4 regions of the Mesorhizobium sp. M3A.F.Ca.ET.080.04.2.1 genome follow, and region 2 is predicted to be linked to each of the others. Evidence: riboswitches for the same ligand, from Rfam matches in the RefSeq annotation. Region 2 holds a riboswitch; each other region holds the start of a gene.
What was found. Region 2 has a riboswitch for thiamine pyrophosphate ahead of thiB (thiamine ABC transporter substrate binding subunit). Riboswitches for the same ligand answer to the same signal wherever they lie in the genome.

Region 1: another riboswitch for thiamine pyrophosphate. It lies ahead of thiC (phosphomethylpyrimidine synthase ThiC); the one in region 2 lies ahead of thiB (thiamine ABC transporter substrate binding subunit).
Region 3: another riboswitch for thiamine pyrophosphate. It lies ahead of thiC (phosphomethylpyrimidine synthase ThiC); the one in region 2 lies ahead of thiB (thiamine ABC transporter substrate binding subunit).
Region 4: another riboswitch for thiamine pyrophosphate. It lies ahead of thiC (phosphomethylpyrimidine synthase ThiC); the one in region 2 lies ahead of thiB (thiamine ABC transporter substrate binding subunit).

Annotation. Positions count from the first base shown of each region.
Region 1 covers NZ_CP034451.1:164,197-168,576, forward strand. The annotation lists gene EJ074_RS00770 (beta-ketoacyl-ACP synthase III) at 1-110, shown strand, start outside; gene EJ074_RS00775 (NAD-dependent succinate-semialdehyde dehydrogenase) at 158-1,636, opposite strand; TPP riboswitch at 1,858-1,970, shown strand; gene thiC (phosphomethylpyrimidine synthase ThiC) at 2,083-3,903, shown strand; gene thiO (glycine oxidase ThiO) at 3,900-4,380, shown strand, end outside.
Region 2 covers NZ_CP034451.1:4,207,803-4,212,182, forward strand. The annotation lists gene EJ074_RS20025 (ATP-binding cassette domain-containing protein) at 1-1,121, opposite strand, end outside; gene EJ074_RS20030 (thiamine diphosphokinase) at 1,123-1,770, opposite strand; TPP riboswitch at 1,916-2,029, shown strand; gene thiB (thiamine ABC transporter substrate binding subunit) at 2,073-3,083, shown strand; gene thiP (thiamine/thiamine pyrophosphate ABC transporter permease) at 3,327-4,380, shown strand, end outside.
Region 3 covers NZ_CP034451.1:2,523,848-2,528,227, forward strand. The annotation lists gene EJ074_RS12120 (adenosylmethionine--8-amino-7-oxononanoate transaminase) at 1-53, shown strand, start outside; gene EJ074_RS12125 (beta-ketoacyl-ACP synthase III) at 50-1,033, shown strand; gene EJ074_RS12130 (NAD-dependent succinate-semialdehyde dehydrogenase) at 1,047-2,456, opposite strand; TPP riboswitch at 2,684-2,795, shown strand; gene thiC (phosphomethylpyrimidine synthase ThiC) at 2,908-4,380, shown strand, end outside.
Region 4 covers NZ_CP034451.1:3,730,976-3,735,355, forward strand. The annotation lists gene thiC (phosphomethylpyrimidine synthase ThiC) at 1-1,330, opposite strand, end outside; TPP riboswitch at 1,434-1,550, opposite strand; gene EJ074_RS17890 (hypothetical protein) at 1,672-1,899, opposite strand; gene EJ074_RS30760 (hypothetical protein) at 2,562-3,023, opposite strand; partial or broken gene EJ074_RS30260 (SMC-Scp complex subunit ScpB) at 3,922-4,380, shown strand, end outside.

The DNA.
Region 1 (4,380 bases), 2.1 Mb from region 2:
TGTCGCTGTCGATTGCTCACAGCACCAACCCTCTTCGGCCGGGTGAGAAACTGCTGCTGGCCTCGGCCGGCGCAGGGCTTATCGGCGGAGCGCTGGTGGTTGGCGTTTAGCCTTTGGCCGATGCCCAATGGCTAAGTGTGGTCCACGGCGTCTTGACCTAGATTCCGCCCATGCAGAGATACTTCATCTCGAGATACTCCTCCAAGCCATGTCGGGAGCCTTCGCGACCAATCCCTGATTGCTTCATGCCACCGAAGGGAGCGGCTTCCGATGACATCCGGCCGGTGTTGATGCCGATCATGCCGTATTCGAGTGCCTCGGCCACATGCCAGACGCGCTTCAGATTGGAGGCATAGAAATAGGCGGCGAGACCGTAGATCGTATCATTGGCCTCGCGCACCACCTCATCGGGATTCTCAAAACGGATGATCGGCGCGAGCGGCCCGAAAGTCTCTTCCTGCGCGAGCAGCATTTCACTGGTGATGCCCGTCAGCACGGTCGGCTCGAAAAAGGTACCGCCGTGAGCTGCCGGGCTTCCGCCGCAGCGGATCGCTCCGCCCTTCCCGATCGCGTCGGCAATATGAGCCTCGATCTTGAGGAGCGCGTGGGTGTCGATCAACGGTCCGATGGCGACACCCGGTTTGAAGCCGTCGCCAACCGAGAGCGAGCGAACCCGTGCGGCAAATTTCTCGGCGAATTCGTCATGCACGCCGGATTGCACATAGAGCCGGTTGGCGGACACGCAGGTCTGCCCGGCATTTCGAAACTTTGCCTGGATCGCACCATCGACGGCAGCATCGACATCGGCGTCGTCGAAGACGATGAACGGCGCGTTCCCGCCGAGTTCGAGGCTGACTTTCTTGACCTGATCCGAGCACTGGCGCATGAGCAGCCGCCCGACTTCGGTCGAACCGGTGAAACTGATCTTGCGCACTTTCGGATTGGCGCAGAGCTCACGCCCGACCGCGGCACCTTCCGAGGCATAGATCAAATTTACGACACCCTCGGGGAAGCCTGCCTCCGCCGCCAGCGCGAACATCGCGCCGGCGACGAGCGGGGTTTGCTCGGCCGGTTTCAGGATGATCGCGCATCCGGCCGCGAGTGCCGGTGAAATCTTGCGGGCCACCATCGAAGCGGGAAAGTTCCAGGGCGTAATGGTGCCAACGACGCCAATCGGCTGCTTGATGACCAGCATGCGCCGATCTGTCGAAGGCGCGGAAATCGTCTCGCCGTAGATCCGATTGGCTTCTTCCGCGTACCATTGCAGGTAAGCGGCGGCATGTGAGACTTCCGATATTGCTTCAGGCAGCGGCTTGCCCATTTCGGCGGTCAGGATTGCAGCCAGGTCATCGGTGTGATCGAGGATCAGCTGGTGCCAGCGCCACAATGTGTCGCTACGATCCCGGGCCGTCAAAGCTGCCCATTTGGCTTGCGCGACATAGGCCCTGTCGATTGCAGCCTTCGTTTGCTCCGCGCCCATATCGGGGAGTTCGGCGAGCAATTCGCTAGTCGAGGGATTGAAGACCTGGAAGACGCTTCCATCCCACCGATCGCCTTGGCGTGCCAAGCGATCCAGCGCGGCAAACCGCTCCGGTTGTTTGAGATGGCGAAGCAGAGAACTGTTTATGCCCGGCACAGAAGAGCTCCTCAGGATAAGGCGACATCTCGTCTTAGAAACATCGCGGAAAGCAGCGTAGCTGCAGCGTGACACTCGGCATTTGTCCAGCGCATCGTTTTTTGCCCAATCTGGGCAACAATGCCTTCGGATTTCAATCCAACCTTGATGCAGGCAGCCGATTGTCGAACAGGACCGCCGTCACAAGAGTTGACAGAGCGACTTCGCATCGTCCAACCTAGACGCCTCACCAGGGGAGTCCCGGCAAGGGGCTGAGATACTGCTAATAGCGCGCAGTGACCCGTTGAACCTGATCCAGTTCATACTGGCGTAGGGACGGTGCGAGGTTTCGCGGGTCGGAAATCCGGCTTCGGTATTCGGGCAGTGCCCGCATCCTGCGCGAAGCGTCACTTCCTCCTCATCGCGTGGACTGGGTCTCCGTTGCACTCGAGCAAGGAGGCTCACTCATGAATGCCCACACCCCGACCGTCACCGTCGGCGAATTGCCCGCTTCGAAGAAGGTCCACAAGCCTGGCCAGCTTCACCCCGATCTGCGGGTGCCGATGCGCGAGATCTCGGTCCACCCGAGCGCCGGCGAGCCGCCGGTCACGGTCTATGACTCGTCCGGTCCCTACACTGATGCGGCGGTCAAAACCGATATCGAGCGCGGCTTGCCGCGGTTGCGCGAGACATGGGTCGAGGCACGCGGCGACGTCGAGCGCTACGAGGGCCGCACGATCAAGCCCGAGGACAACGGCTTCGTCTCGGCCGATCGGCTGACGCCGGAGTTCCCGGTGCACAACAGGCCGTTCCGCGCCGTCGGCGGCCGCGCCGTCACCCAGCTCGCCTATGCGCGCGCCGGCATGATTACGCCTGAGATGGAGTTCGTCGCCATCCGCGAGAACCTCGGCCGGGAGCAGTTGCGTTCGAAACTTCGCCGCGACGGCGAGAGCTTCGGCGCCGCGATCCCGGATTTCGTCACGCCGGAATTCGTGCGCGACGAGGTGGCGCGCGGACGCGCCATCATCCCGTCCAACATCAACCATCCCGAAAGCGAGCCGATGATCATCGGCCGCAATTTCCTGGTCAAGATCAACGCCAATATCGGCAACTCCGCCGTCACCTCGTCGATGGCCGAGGAGGTCGAGAAGATGGTGTGGGCGATCCGCTGGGGCGCCGATACGGTGATGGACCTCTCGACCGGGCGCAACATCCACAACATCCGCGACTGGATCGTGCGCAACTCGCCGGTGCCGATCGGCACGGTGCCGATCTATCAGGCGCTGGAGAAAGTCGGCGGGGTCGCCGAGGAACTGACCTGGGAGGTGTTCCGCGACACCCTCATCGAGCAGGCCGAGCAGGGCGTGGACTATTTCACGATCCATGCCGGCGTGCGCCTGCCCTATATCCCGCTGACCGTCGACCGCGTCACCGGCATCGTATCGCGCGGCGGCTCGATCATGGCCAAGTGGTGCCTGCATCACCACCAGGAGAGTTTTCTCTACGAGCATTTCGAGGAGATCTGCGACATCGCCAGGGCCTATGACGTGGCGTTCTCGCTCGGCGACGGTCTTCGCCCCGGCTCGATCGCCGACGCCAACGACGCGGCCCAATTCGCCGAACTGGAAACGCTGGGAGAACTCACCAAGATCGCCTGGGCCAAGGACTGCCAAGTGATGATCGAGGGCCCCGGCCACGTGCCCATGCACAAGATCAAGGAGAACATGGACAAGCAGCTCGCGGTCTGCGGCGAGGCGCCGTTCTACACGCTTGGACCGCTCACCACCGACATCGCGCCCGGCTATGATCACATCACATCGGGCATCGGCGCTGCGATGATCGGCTGGTTCGGAACGGCGATGCTCTGCTACGTCACGCCGAAGGAGCATCTCGGCCTGCCGGACCGCGACGACGTCAAGACAGGCGTCATCACCTACAAGATCGCCGCCCATGCCGCGGATCTGGCCAAGGGCCATCCGGCCGCCAAGATCAGGGACGACGCGCTGTCGCGGGCGCGTTTCGAGTTCCGGTGGGAGGACCAGTTCAACCTGTCGCTCGATCCCGAGACGGCGCGCGCCTTCCATGACGAAACCCTGCCCAAGGAGGCGCACAAGGTGGCGCATTTCTGCTCGATGTGCGGCCCCAAATTCTGCTCGATGCGGATTTCGCACGACATCCGCGCGGAAGCGCAGAAGGAAGGGCTTGCGGCCATGGCGGCGAAGTACCGGGACGGCGGCGATCTCTACATACCGCTCGACAACGCATCGGAGAGCACCGGCCGGCCATGAAGGTGCTCATTCGCGGCGCAGGCGTTGCCGGGTTGACGCTCGCGCACGAGCTGGCAACGCGCGGCGCCGAGGTGACCGTCACCGAGAAGCGCATGGAGATCGCCGGCAACGCCTCCTGGCAGGCCGGCGGCATGCTCGCGCCTTGGTGCGAGCGCGAGAGCGCCGAAGAGGCGGTGCTGACGCTCGGGCGCCGCGCCGCCGACTGGTGGAACGCGGCCTTGCCCGGCCATGTCTCGCGCCGCGGCACGCTGGTGCTGGCTCCTGCCCGCGACGCTCGTGAGTTGGACCGGTTCGGGCGCCGCACGTCCGGTTTCAGGCAGCTCGGCGCCGGTGAGATCGCGGCTCTCGAACCGGCCCTCCAAGGCCGGTTCGGACGTGGGTTGTACTTCGCTCAGGAAGCGCATCTCGACCCGCGCAAGGCGATGCTTTCCCTCAGCGACAAGCTGCGCGGGATGGGCGTGCGCCTGGAGTTCGGCC
Region 2 (4,380 bases):
TTCTCGCCGCGGCCATCGGTCAGGTAGTGCGCCAGCGTCTCCTGCGGATCGACCGCCTCGCGCTTCTGGTCGAGCGTGGCGATCTCCAAATTGACGCCGAGCCGCACGCTGCCGGCGTCGGGTGGAAGCTCGCCGGTCAGCATCTTCAACAGCGTCGTCTTGCCGGCGCCGTTGGGGCCGACCAGACCGACGCGGTCGCCGCGCTGGATGCGGGTCGAGAAGCCCTTGACGACGGTCAGGTCACCGAAGCTCTTGTCGATGCCCTTTGCCTCGATCACCAGCTTGCCGGATTCTGCGGCGTCGCTGGCCACCATGGTCGCGGTGCCTTCGGCGCCGCGGTGGCTTCGGAAGCGCTGGCGCATGGCTTGAAGCTCACCGAGGCGGCGCATGTTGCGCTTGCGCCTGGCCGTCACGCCATAGCGCAGCCAATGCTCCTCGCGCACGATCTGCCGGCCGAGCTTGTGCTGCTCGCGCTCCTCCTCTTCCAGCACCTGGTCGCGCCACTCCTCGAAATGCGCGAACCCCTTGTCCAGCCGGCGTGTTTGGCCGCGGTCGAGCCAGACGGTGGCGCGCGAGACGCGCTCGAGAAAGCGGCGGTCGTGCGAGATCAGGATCACCGCCGAGGAGGTGCGGGCGAGCTCCTCCTCCAGCCATTCGATGACCGACAGGTCGAGATGGTTGGTCGGCTCGTCGAGCAGCAGGATGTCGGGCTCGGGCGCCATCGCGCGGGCGAGTGCCGCGCGGCGGGCCTCGCCGCCGGAAAGGTCGTTCGGCCGCTCCTCTCCGGTGAGGCCGAGATGCTCCATGAGATAGGTGGCGCGGTGCGGGTCGTCGGCCGGCCCGAGGCCCGCCTCGACATAGGCGCGCACGCTGGCGAAGCCATCCATGTCGGGCATCTGCGGCAGGTAGCGAACGGTCGCCGAGGGCTGGCGGAACACCTCGCCGTCCTGCGGCTCGATCAGCCCGGCGGCGATCTTGAGCAAGGTCGACTTGCCCGAGCCGTTGCGGCCGACCAGCGCGATCTTCTCGCCGGCGGAAGCGCTGAGCGCCGCGCCGCCGAGCAGCGGCGCGCCGCCGAAGGTCAGGACGATGCCGTCGAGATTGAGGAGAGGCGGCGCCATGTCAGCTTTCGGGAAGAGGATAGGGGTGGGCGAGAAGCAGAGCCCGGCCACGTTCGAGCGCAATGCCGAGCCGCCCCCTGACCTCGTTTGATATGGTGAGCGAGGAGCCGAACGCCACCTCGACGCGATCCAGCGGCCATTTGGCGCCGGTGACCGTCAGGCCGGCGAGATCGGAAAAGCCGAGCACCGAGAACAGAGTGCCGTCGGCATAGTCGAAACCGGCTGCTTTGCCGGGCAGGATTGGCACGCCTTCCTGCGCGCCGCTGGTCAGCAGCAGGTCCGTGCCCGCGTCCGCCAGTCGAAGCGCAAGCGCCAGATGCAAAAAGGCATGGTCGGCCCGCTTGCCGCCGAAGGCGCCGGCCAGCACCAGGCTGGTGGCGCCGCGCTGGAGGGCCTCGGCGATGGCGAGTTCGCCGTCCGTCATGTCTTTTTCGGTCGGAAAGATCTTTCGCGGCACGGCGGCCAGGTCGTCCGGCAGGTCCGCCGGCACCGAATCGAAATCGCCGACCCAGAGCTCCGGCACGAGGCCGAGCATGCGGGCATGGCCGATGCCGGCGTCGGCGGCGATAAGGCGCGAGCCTTCGATCTGGCGCTCGAGCCGCGGCGTGCGGACAAGCTCGCCGCCAAGCAGGATGGTGAATGTGCCCATGGGTGTCGCCCTTACCAGCCCGGCCCGCGAAACGGAAGCCGGGCGCATCCAAACGGAACGGCGCTCGTTTTAGAATGAACCGTGATGCATTGGAGGCCCGGCAAACTTCCGCTTGCGCGCCGTTTCGGCCGGGCCTATGTCTGCAGCCGCTCTAACGGGGTGCCGGACGCTGTTTTCGCGGCCGGCTGAGAGGCAGACAAGCCAACCCGCTGAACCTGATCCGGTTTGTACCGGCGGAGGGATTAGACGTTTCGGACCATCCGGCGCCTCAATTCCTTGTCACACCAACGAAGGAGGCGCCGATGCGCTCACTGCTGTCCCGGCTTATTTTCGCAACAGGTCTTGTTTCGCTGCTGACAGGCGTCGGCGCTGCCGAGGCGAAAGACAAGCTCACCATCTATACTTATGAGAGCTTCACCGCCGAGTGGGGCCCCGGCCCGGCGGTGAAGAAGGAATTCGAGGCCGAATGCGGCTGCGATCTCGAGTTCGTCTCGGTCGCCGACGGCGTGGCCTTGCTCAACCGCGTCAAGCTCGAAGGCGCCGGCACCAAGGCCGATGTCGTGCTCGGTCTCGACACCAACCTGACGGCAGAGGCGAAGGCGAGCGGTCTGTTCGCGCCGCACGGCGCCGTAGCCGATGCGAATGTGCCCGGCGGCTGGAAGGACGACACTTTCGTGCCCTTCGACTACGGCTATTTCGCCGTGGTCTATGACACCGAAAAGCTGAAGAGCCCGCCGAAGAGCCTGAAGGAACTCGTCGAGGGTAGCGCCACCGACAAGATCGTCATCCAGGATCCGCGCACCTCGACGCCGGGCCTCGGCCTGCTTTTGTGGGTGAAGTCGGTCTATGGCGACAAGGCGCCGGAAGCCTGGGCCAAGCTCAAGACCAAGGTGCTCACCGTCACGCCGGGCTGGAGCGAAGCCTACGGCCTGTTCACCAAGGGCGAGGCGCCGATGGTGCTGTCCTACACCACCTCGCCCGCCTACCACATGGTTGCCGAGAACACCGAGCGTTACCAGGCTGCCTCGTTCGAAGAGGGCGAATACCTGCAGATCGAGGTTGCGGGCATCACGACCACGGGCGCGAAGAATCCGCTCGCGGAGAAGTTCATCGCCTTCATGACCGGGTCGAAATTCCAGGACATCATCCCTGAGACCAACTGGATGTTCCCGGCCGGCAAGACCGACAAGCCGCTCAACCCGGCCTTCGACAAGCTGGTCAAGCCGACCAAGACTTTGCTGTTCAGCCCCGAGGAAGTGGCAGCCAACCGCAAGGCCTGGGTGGACGAGTGGCTTGCGGTGATGAGCAAGTAGCTGGTCTTGGCTAGCCTTCTGAGATGAGTGTTCTACGGCGCCCCCCTCTGTCCTACCGGACATCTCCCCCACGAGGGGGGAGATTGGCTGTCATCGGCGATTTCGCCAATCTTAAACGTTGCGGGACCGGGCGGGGCGCCCGAACTTCCAATCTCCCCCCTGGAGGGGGAGATGTCCGGCAGGACAGAGGGGGGCGCGAAGGATCGCGGCATTCGCCAGCCAGCCCTGCCCACATGGTGCAGCGTGCAGTCCGCCGCGCGCTCTGAGGCCCGCGTCGTCGCCGGCGTCCTGGCCCTCGCGGCAATCGCCTTGCTCATCGGCGGCGCCTTCGCCGGCCTCATCTTCGAAGGCATCCACGATCCGTCCGGCGCATTCGCTGCCTTCGATGGCTATCTCTTCCGCGTCGCCCGCTTCACGCTGTGGCAGGCGCTGCTGTCGACGCTGCTGTCAGTCGCACCGGCGCTTCTGGTCGCGCGGGCGCTGTCCACGCACCCGCGCTTTCCCGGCCGAAATATGATGCTCAGGCTGTTCACCGTGCCGCTGGCGCTGCCGGCCATCGTCGCGGCGCTCGGCATATTGGCGCTCTATGGACGCGCCGGCTATTTCGCCGGCGTCCTGGGCAAGCTCGGCGGCCAGGAATGGCCGGGCATTTACGGCCTGTCCGGCATTCTTGTCGCGCATGTGTTCTTCAACCTGCCTTTGGCGACGCGGCTGTTCCTCGAAGCGCTGGGCACCATAGCGCCCGACCAGTGGCGGCTGGCAAGCCAGCTTGGCATGGGGGGCTGGCCGGCCTTGCGGCTGATCGAGTGGCCGGCATTGCGCGCGGCATTGCCGAGCGTCGCCGGACTGGTCTTCATGCTGTGCATCACATCCTTCACCATCGTGCTGACGCTGGGCGGCGGGCCGGCGGCCACGACACTCGAGGTCGCTATCTACCAGGCGCTGCGCTTCGATTTCGATCCGGCCCGCGCGGTGGTGCTGACGCTGCTGCAGATCGCCCTGACCGTCCTCGTCATCGCCGTGCTCTCGCGGCTCGGCGCCAATACGGTCGGCGACGCCAATCTGCCGGTGGCGCGGCGCCGGTATCTCTCGTCAGGCAAAACCGAAACGGTGCTGAACGCCTGCCTGATCGCGCTTGCGCTGCTGTTCGTCGCCGGGCCGATGGCGGCGACCGTTTTGGCGGGGCTGCAGGCGGATCTCGGTCGGCTGGCGGGCGAAGACGCGGTGCGCCGCGCGACGCTCACCAGCGCCGGGCTCTCATTCCTTTCGGGGCTGCTTGCCGTGGCGCTCTCGCTGG
Region 3 (4,380 bases), 1.7 Mb from region 2:
GGCTTTACGCGGCAATAGACGAGGCCGCCGGGCTTGCGGGCGACCAGCGATGAATCGCACGGCGCGCATCATCGGGTTTGGCCATCACGTGCCGGCTCGAAAAGTCGGCAATGCCGAGATCGAGGCAAGCCTCGGGCTGGAGGCAGGCTGGATCGAGGGGCGCACCGGCATCCGCACGCGTTTCTGGGCGGAGCCCGGCGACACGTTGTCCGGGCTTGCAGCCAAGGCTGGCGACATGGCGCTTGAGGTGGCCGGCATCGAGCGCAAGGAGATGGGCCTGCTGCTGCTGGCGACTTCGACACCGGATCATCTCTTACCGCCCAGCGCGCCACTGGTGGCGCACAGGCTCGGCCTTGAAAGGGCCGGCGGGGGCGACCTCGCCGGCGCCTGCGCGGGGTTCATCTACGCCATGACCTTCGCCGACGGCTTCGTGCGCCTGCACAACAAGCCGGCCATCGTGATCGCCGCCAACATCTTGAGCCGTCGGATCAATCCGGACGAGCGCGCCAGCGCCGTGCTGTTCGCCGACGCCGCCGGTGCGGTGGTGCTCGCCCCGTCAGGCGATCCCAGCCACGGCATACTCGGTTCTTCCTTTGCCTCGGATGGGTCCGCTTACGGCCTGATCCACATCCCGGCCGGCGGCAGCAACAGGCCGTTCGCCGACGAGATCGGCGTCGTCGAAACCCGCATGACCATCGCCAACGGCCGCGACGTCTTCGCCAAGGCGGTGGAGATGATGAGAACTTGCTCGCTCGAGGCGCTGGCGGCGGCGGGTGTCTCGGTGCCGGACGTCGCCCGCTTCGTGCCGCACCAGGCGAATGCCCGCATCTTCAACGCCGTCGGCAAGTCGCTCGGTATCGCGGACGAGCGCATGGTCAAGACCATCGCCGACTATGGCAACTCGTCGGCCGCAACGATCCCCCTGTCGCTGTCGGTCGCCCACAGCGCCAACCCTCTTCGGCCGGGCGAGAAGCTGCTGCTGACGGCGGCCGGCGCGGGGCTTATCGGCGGGGCACTGGTGGTTGGCGCTTAGCTTTGGACTGGAGCTAGAGTCCACCCATACAGAGATACTTCATCTCGAGGTACTCCTCCAAGCCGTGTCGCGAGCCTTCGCGACCGATCCCCGATTGCTTCATGCCGCCAAAGGGAGCGGCTTCCGATGACATCCGGCCGGTGTTGATGCCGATCATGCCGTATTCGAGCGCCTCGGCCACATGCCAGACGCGTTTGAGATTGGAGGCATAGAAATAGGCGGCGAGGCCGTATATCGTATCATTGGCCTCGCGCACCACCTGATCGGGGTCCTCGAAACGGATGATCGGCGCGAGCGGCCCGAAGGTCTCTTCCTGGGCGAGCAGCATTTCACTGGTGATGCCCGTCAGAACCGTCGGCTCGAAAAAAGTGCCGCCGTGACCCGCCCGGCTTCCGCCGCAGCAGATCGCTCCGCCCTTCCCGATCGCGTCGGCAATATGAGCCTCGATCTTGAGGAGCGCATGGGTGTCGATCAACGGTCCGATGGCGACACCCGGTCTGAAGCCGTCGCCAACCGAGAGCGAGCGAACCCGTGCGGCAAATTTCTCGGCGAATTCGTCGTGCACGCCCGATTGCACATAGAGCCGATTGGCGGAAACGCAGGTCTGCCCGGCATTGCGAAACTTTGCCTGGATCGCGCCATCGACGGCAGCATCGACATCGGCATCATCAAAGACGATGAACGGCGCGTTCCCGCCCAGTTCGAGGCTGACTTTCTTAACCTGATCCGAGCACTGGCGCATCAGCAGCCGCCCGACTTCAGTCGAGCCCGTGAAGCTGATCTTGCGCACTTTTGGATTGGTGCAGAGTTCGCGCCCGACCGCTGCACCTTCCGAGGCATAGATCAAATTCACGACGCCGTCGGGGAAACCCGCCTCCGCCGCCAGCGCGAACATCGCGCCGGCGACGAGCGGGGTCTGCTCAGCCGGTTTCAGCACGATCGCGCAACCGGCTGCCAGCGCCGGTGAAATCTTGCGGGCCACCATCGAAGCAGGAAAATTCCAGGGCGTAATGGTGCCGACGACGCCGATCGGCTGCTTGATCACCAGCATGCGCCGATCCGTCGAAGGAGCAGAAATCGTCTCGCCGTAGATGCGATTGGCTTCTTCCGCATACCACTGCAAGTAGGCGGCGGCGTGCGAGACTTCCGATACTGCCTCGGGCAGCGGCTTACCCATCTCGGCGGTCAGGATCGCAGCGAGATCATCGGTGTGATCAAGAATCAGTTGGTGCCAGCGCCACAATGTGTCGCTGCGGTCCCGGGCGGTGAGAGCTGCCCATCTGGCTTGCGCGACATAGGCCCTGTCGATCGCGGCCTTCGTTTGCTCGACGCCCATATCGGGAAGCTCGGCAAGCAATTCGCCGGTCGAGGGGTTGAAGACCTTGAACGCGCTCCGATCCCCCTGCTCTCCCCCGGATGCCATGCGATCCAGTGTCGCGAACAGGCCCGGTTGTTTGAGATGGCGAAGCAGCGAACTCTTTATGCCCGACACGGAAAAGCTCCTTAGGATATCGCTGGACGCAACATAGCCGCAGCGCGACACCCGGCATTTATCCCAGCGTCACCATTTTTGTCGAACCTGGCCGGCAGCCGATTGTCGAAACAGGACGCACTTGAGTTGACAGGGCAGCGTCGCATCGTCCAACCTGCGCACCTCACCAGGGGAGTCCCGGCAAGGGGCTGAGATACTGCTATCGCGCGCAGTGACCCGTTGAACCTGATCCAGTTCATACTGGCGTAGGGACGGTGCGAGGCTTCGCGGGTCGGCAATCCGGCTTCGGCATTCGGGCAATGCCCGCATCCTAAGCGAAGCGTCACTTCCTCCTCATCGCGTGAACTGGGTCTCCGTTGCACTCGAGCAAGGAGGCTCACTCATGAATGCCCACACTCCGACCGTCACCGTCGGCGAACTGCCCGCTTCCAAGAAGGTCCACAAACCGGGCCAGCTTCATCCGGAACTGCGGGTGCCGATGCGCGAAATCTCGGTCCACCCAAGCGCCGGCGAGCCGCCGGTCACGGTCTACGACTCGTCCGGTGCCTATACCGATGCCTCGGTGAAAACCGATATCGAGCGCGGCTTGCCGCGGTTGCGCGAGACATGGGTCGAGGCACGCGGCGACGTCGAGCGCTACGAGGGCCGCACGATCAAGCCCGAGGACAACGGCTTCGTCTCGGCCGATCGGCTGACGCCGGAGTTCCCGGTGCACAACAGGCCGTTGCGCGCGGCCGGCGGCCGCGCCGTCACCCAGCTCGCCTATGCGCGCGCCGGCATGATTACGCCTGAGATGGAGTTCGTCGCCATCCGCGAGAACCTCGGCCGGGAGCAGTTGCGTTCGAAACTTCGCCGCGACGGCGAGAGCTTCGGCGCCGCGATCCCGGATTTCGTCACGCCGGAATTCGTGCGCGACGAGGTGGCGCGCGGACGCGCCATCATCCCGTCCAACATCAACCATCCCGAAAGCGAGCCGATGATCATCGGCCGCAATTTCCTGGTCAAGATCAACGCCAATATCGGCAACTCCGCCGTCACCTCGTCGATGGCCGAGGAGGTCGAGAAGATGGTGTGGGCGATCCGCTGGGGCGCCGACACGGTGATGGACCTCTCGACCGGGCGCAACATCCACAACATCCGCGACTGGATCGTGCGCAACTCGCCGGTGCCGATCGGCACGGTGCCGATCTATCAGGCGCTGGAGAAAGTCGGCGGGGTCGCCGAGGAACTGACCTGGGAGGTGTTCCGCGACACCCTCATCGAGCAGGCCGAGCAGGGCGTGGACTATTTCACGATCCATGCCGGCGTGCGCCTGCCCTATATCCCGCTGACCGTCGACCGCGTCACCGGCATCGTATCGCGCGGCGGCTCGATCATGGCCAAGTGGTGCCTGCATCACCACCAGGAGAGTTTTCTCTACGAGCATTTCGAGGAGATCTGCGACATCGCCAGGGCCTATGACGTGGCGTTCTCGCTCGGCGACGGTCTTCGCCCCGGCTCGATCGCCGACGCCAACGACGCGGCCCAATTCGCCGAACTGGAAACGCTGGGAGAACTCACCAAGATCGCCTGGGCCAAGGACTGCCAAGTGATGATCGAGGGCCCCGGCCACGTGCCCATGCACAAGATCAAGGAGAACATGGACAAGCAGCTCGCGGTCTGCGGCGAGGCGCCGTTCTACACGCTTGGACCGCTCACCACCGACATCGCGCCCGGCTATGATCACATCACATCGGGCATCGGCGCTGCGATGATCGGCTGGTTCGGAACGGCGATGCTCTGCTACGTCACGCCGAAGGAGCATCTCGGCCTGCCGGACCGCGACGACGTCAAGACAGGCGTCATCACCTACAAG
Region 4 (4,380 bases), 480 kb from region 2:
GCGCGATGTCGGTCGTCAGCGGCCCCAACGTGTAGAACGGCGCCTCACCGCACACTGCGAGCTGCTTGTCCATGTTCTGCCTGATCTTGTGCATGGGGACATGGCCCGGGCCTTCGATCATCACCTGGCAGTCCTTTGCCCAGGCAATCTTGGTGAGTTCTCCAAGTGTTTCCAGTTCGGCGAATTGCGCCGCGTCGTTCGCATCGGCGATTGAACCGGGACGAAGGCCGTCGCCGAGCGAGAAGGAAACGTCATAGGCTCTGGCGATGTCGCAGATCTCCTCGAAATGCTCGTAGAGGAAGCTCTCCCGGTGATGGTGCAGGCACCATTTGGCCATGATCGAGCCGCCGCGCGAGACGATGCCCGTGACCCGGTCGACGGTCAGCGGTATGTAGTGCAGCCGCACGCCGGCGTGGATGGTGAAATAGTCGACGCCTTGCTCGGCCTGCTCGATCAGCGTGTCGCGATAGACCTCCCAGTTGAGGTCCTCGGCGATGCCGCCGACCTTTTCGAGCGCCTGATAGAGCGGCACCGTGCCGATCGGCACCGGTGCATTGCGCACGATCCAGTCGCGGATGTTGTGGATGTTGCGGCCGGTCGACAGGTCCATCACCGTATCGGCGCCCCAGCGGATCGCCCACACCATCTTTTCGACCTCTTCGGCCATCGACGATGTGACAGCCGAGTTACCGATGTTGGCGTTGATCTTCACCAGGAAATTTCGCCCGATGATCATCGGTTCGCTCTCGGGATGATTGATGTTGGCGGGAATGATTGCGCGTCCGCGCGCCACCTCGTCGCGCACGAATTCGGGTGTGACGAAATCTGGGATCGCCGCGCCGAAGGCTTCGCCGTCGCGTTGCAGCTTGCCGCGCATCACCTCGCGGCCGAGATTCTCGCGGATGGCTACGAACTCCATTTCTGGCGTGATGATGCCGGCGCGCGCATAGGCAAGTTGGGTCACCGCCTTGCCCTGCTTGGCCTTGAGCGGCCGATTGCGTATCGGAAATTCCGGTGTCAGGCGCTCGCCGGTGGCGAATCCATTGTCTTCCGGCCGGACGTGGCGGCCGTCATAGGCTTCGACATCGCAACGCGCCGTGACCCATTCGTGGCGAAGCCGGGCAAGGCCTTTTTCGATGCTGGTTTGGACTGATGGATCGGTGTAGGGGCCGGACGGATCGTAGACGGTGACGGGCGGTTCGCCGGCCGTCGGATGGACGGAAATCTCGCGCATCGGCACCCTGATCTGCGGGTAGAGGACGCCGGGCTTGTGGATTTTCCGCGAGGCGGGCAGTGGTCCCGTCGACACGGCGGGGGTGAGGGCATTCATCGTGAGGCTCCTTTGCTCATGCATTGGAGACCCAGTTCTGTGCCGGAAGGATGAAAAGACGCTTCTGTAGACCTGCTGCAGCAGGACCTCGGGCGTAAACTCCCGCAAAGCGCTTGCACCGTCCCTACGCCAGTATGAACTGGATCAGGTTCAACGGGTCACTGCGCCGCGAAAGCCAGCAGTATCTCAGCCCCTTACCGGGACTCCCCTGGTGAATGCCTCAAGTTGAATGGGCCGGTGCTGCTTTGTCAAGCGCCTTCGGGCGCCTTCGGGCGCCTTCGGCCGGTGGCGACGTCCGGCGGCCGGCCGAGCGGAGAGCTCGCGCATGCATCGGGGACAAGTCACGCCCCGTAGACCAGGGCTGGAATGGCCAAAGTCTCATTCGCTTCGTGAAGGATGGAAAAACTGTATCGGCCATGTGCGTCGAGATCGACCGAGTAGCTCAGGCGGTCACGGATGTGGTTATCCTGGTCGAAGGCGACGATTTGCGGCTTCAGCGAGGTGATTTGCACCACGTCCAGGTAGATGGAGTTGCAGATATGATCTGGTCGTCGGGCTGGCAGGTGCAAGCGGCCGCTCTATTCAGGATGCGGCATCGGCGGCGTTCCCGATACCAATGATATCTTGCGGGCAACTTATGCAATCACCGGCTTCGTAAAACCCGACGGCGGCGGCCGTGTCCTGGCGCTGAGGATGTGCCGCTGTTCCAGCAGAGAAATCGCGTGGGCGCGGAGTTTTCGCTCTGCGAGGAAGAGTTGACGCAATCGTTTAGCTTGCTTGCAGTTCGTAGAGACCCGCCTTTGAAAGCAACTAAGCTATTGCATTGATATGTTGGTGCGCGATCGATCGCTACATAGCCGGCCGCCATTATCCGAGTATTGATCCGCCGGTGTTCGTGTTGCCGTATATGGCAATCCCTGCGAGATCGTCGCGGCCGGATCGGCCGCACCCTCTAGTCATAAAAGGGGAAGCGACCGAGAATTCCGCTGCCGAAAACTTCTCTGGCTTGGCTATGCATGCGGTAGATGAGATCGCCGCCTACCGCGACCTGGTCGAGGAAGGCATCGACGCCCAGTTCGGACAGCCTGGTTATCGCAATGCGTTAGCGGCTCAGACTTGCGGTCTCGAGAGCGGCCTTTGGGGGTCACCTCTTTTTTGTTTCAGAGGTTGGAAGACGGCTGCTCGTTACCCAATAGAAATGGCGACTACGGAACGCGATCGATCGCGGCCATCAGGAAACACCTGTCTTCGGCTCAACCTCGACATGGCGTCCGATCGACCGCAGATATACAGCTATCTCGTCCATGAGATGATCGCGTTCGCCGTAGATCTCAGCAATCCTGCGCAGCTGTGGCTCGACGGACCTCCGTTGCGCCGGCGTCAAATCAGCATCGCCAAAGACATATCCCAAGTTGCCAATCGCGCAAATGTTGCAGCCGGCCTCCACAACTGCTTGCACGAATGCCGGAATGTCTTTTTCTTGCATAGTCTTCATGTCGAACCTCTCGTGAATGGCGTGCTTGCGCGCCCATGCTGCCTTTTCAGCGTGTCCTCTGGGCGGCGCAAGCCTTGAGCGTAATTGTGCCGGGCAACCTCGACTATCCCGTCTGCCACGCTCTTTAGAGTCGGTGGGGTCTGGTGATTGCAGGCTGGGCCACTCAAAAGCCTGCAAGAAGAAAGTCATGGCGACCATTGCTCAAGATCGCGAGGGTGCGTGCAAGACCTTCCGTTGGCAGTCATGCACGCTCACCCAGCAACTGGGTATTGAGCAACTGGGTCTCACGTCGCGGGTCTCGTGTGCTTCACAGCCGAAAATAAGGTACCACCGTGGCTATTCTCAAGTGCAGGCTACCTCTTCAGGACACGGCGGAGTGCCTTCCGACGCACCCCTGGTGCAACGTGCGACCTAACGAGACACATCTCGTTCGCGTTCCCTCGACCTTTCTTCGTATTGCTGCTTGCCCTGCGATTTCAGGCCCTCTGCTAGCTTCTCGGCCGCTCTTTGGCCTGCAATGTCACTATTCAAGATCATATCCGACATCCCTGGATGGTCATAACCGTAATGCGCATGCAGTTTCCCTCACGAGCAGCGCCTATCCGTCGATTAGTTCGTCTTCCGGAACCCGAAGCCCTTTTTATCCGGCGTACCTATCCACCATTCAACCGGTATACCTTTCCCAACTTTGGCGGACCATTTACCTCAGGCATGATCATCTCGCGTGACATTTTTTTTTGGCGCCATCATCGCACGTGGCATTTTCTAAAAACCAAGACGTGTCAATTTGTAAAATCAAGGATGCGGCCGCGCCCGTTGCGAGGATTTGCAGGTAGCTCTTCAGCCCCAACACGATGTGTGAGGCGGCGGTGGAAAAGGCAACCGACGGCGTCGACGCGTCCTTTGATGATCGCAAGCGATATGCTTCGTCGCGAGCCCAGATTGCGGTCTCGGGCACAAGGCGAGATCACAGTTCTGCGATCTGTGGTAACGCGAGCCCGCAAAGCGCCGCTGCGGCCACCGCTTTTGGAATCTGGACGAGATTCGTCGTCGTCTGAGATCAGTTGATCGAGCAGTTCGCGCGCGCGGGACGCGCTTGCGGTGCAGTCTCTCCCGCGAGCTCGCCCGTGACCTTCTCATCGACGACATCCGAGAGCTGCGCGGACGGCCCTATGACCTCGTCGCTGTCGCCGGCGGCTGGAAGCACCTGACACGGCCGGCCTATGCCGATGCCATCCGCGCCTGCGGAAGCAGCGGGCGTGCCGTGGACCTGACGTGGTCGGACGTGCTGATGCTGATGTGCATCGGCACTTCCAGCCGATTACCCGCGCCGAATTGTCGTCGGTTTTCGGGAAGTAATCAGTCGCGACCTGATCGGCCATCTGCGGCACCGGCCTGATCGCGTCGAACCCGCGCAGTCCGACGCCCGGCGCTCCCTACACCTATGTGACGACAAAAGCGTCCTGCTCGAGTTCGGCCTCGACACGCTTCGCGATCTCCCGGACTGCGAGGCGCTCGAGGATGCCGGGCTGCTGAGCAGAGATGAGCTGCTTGC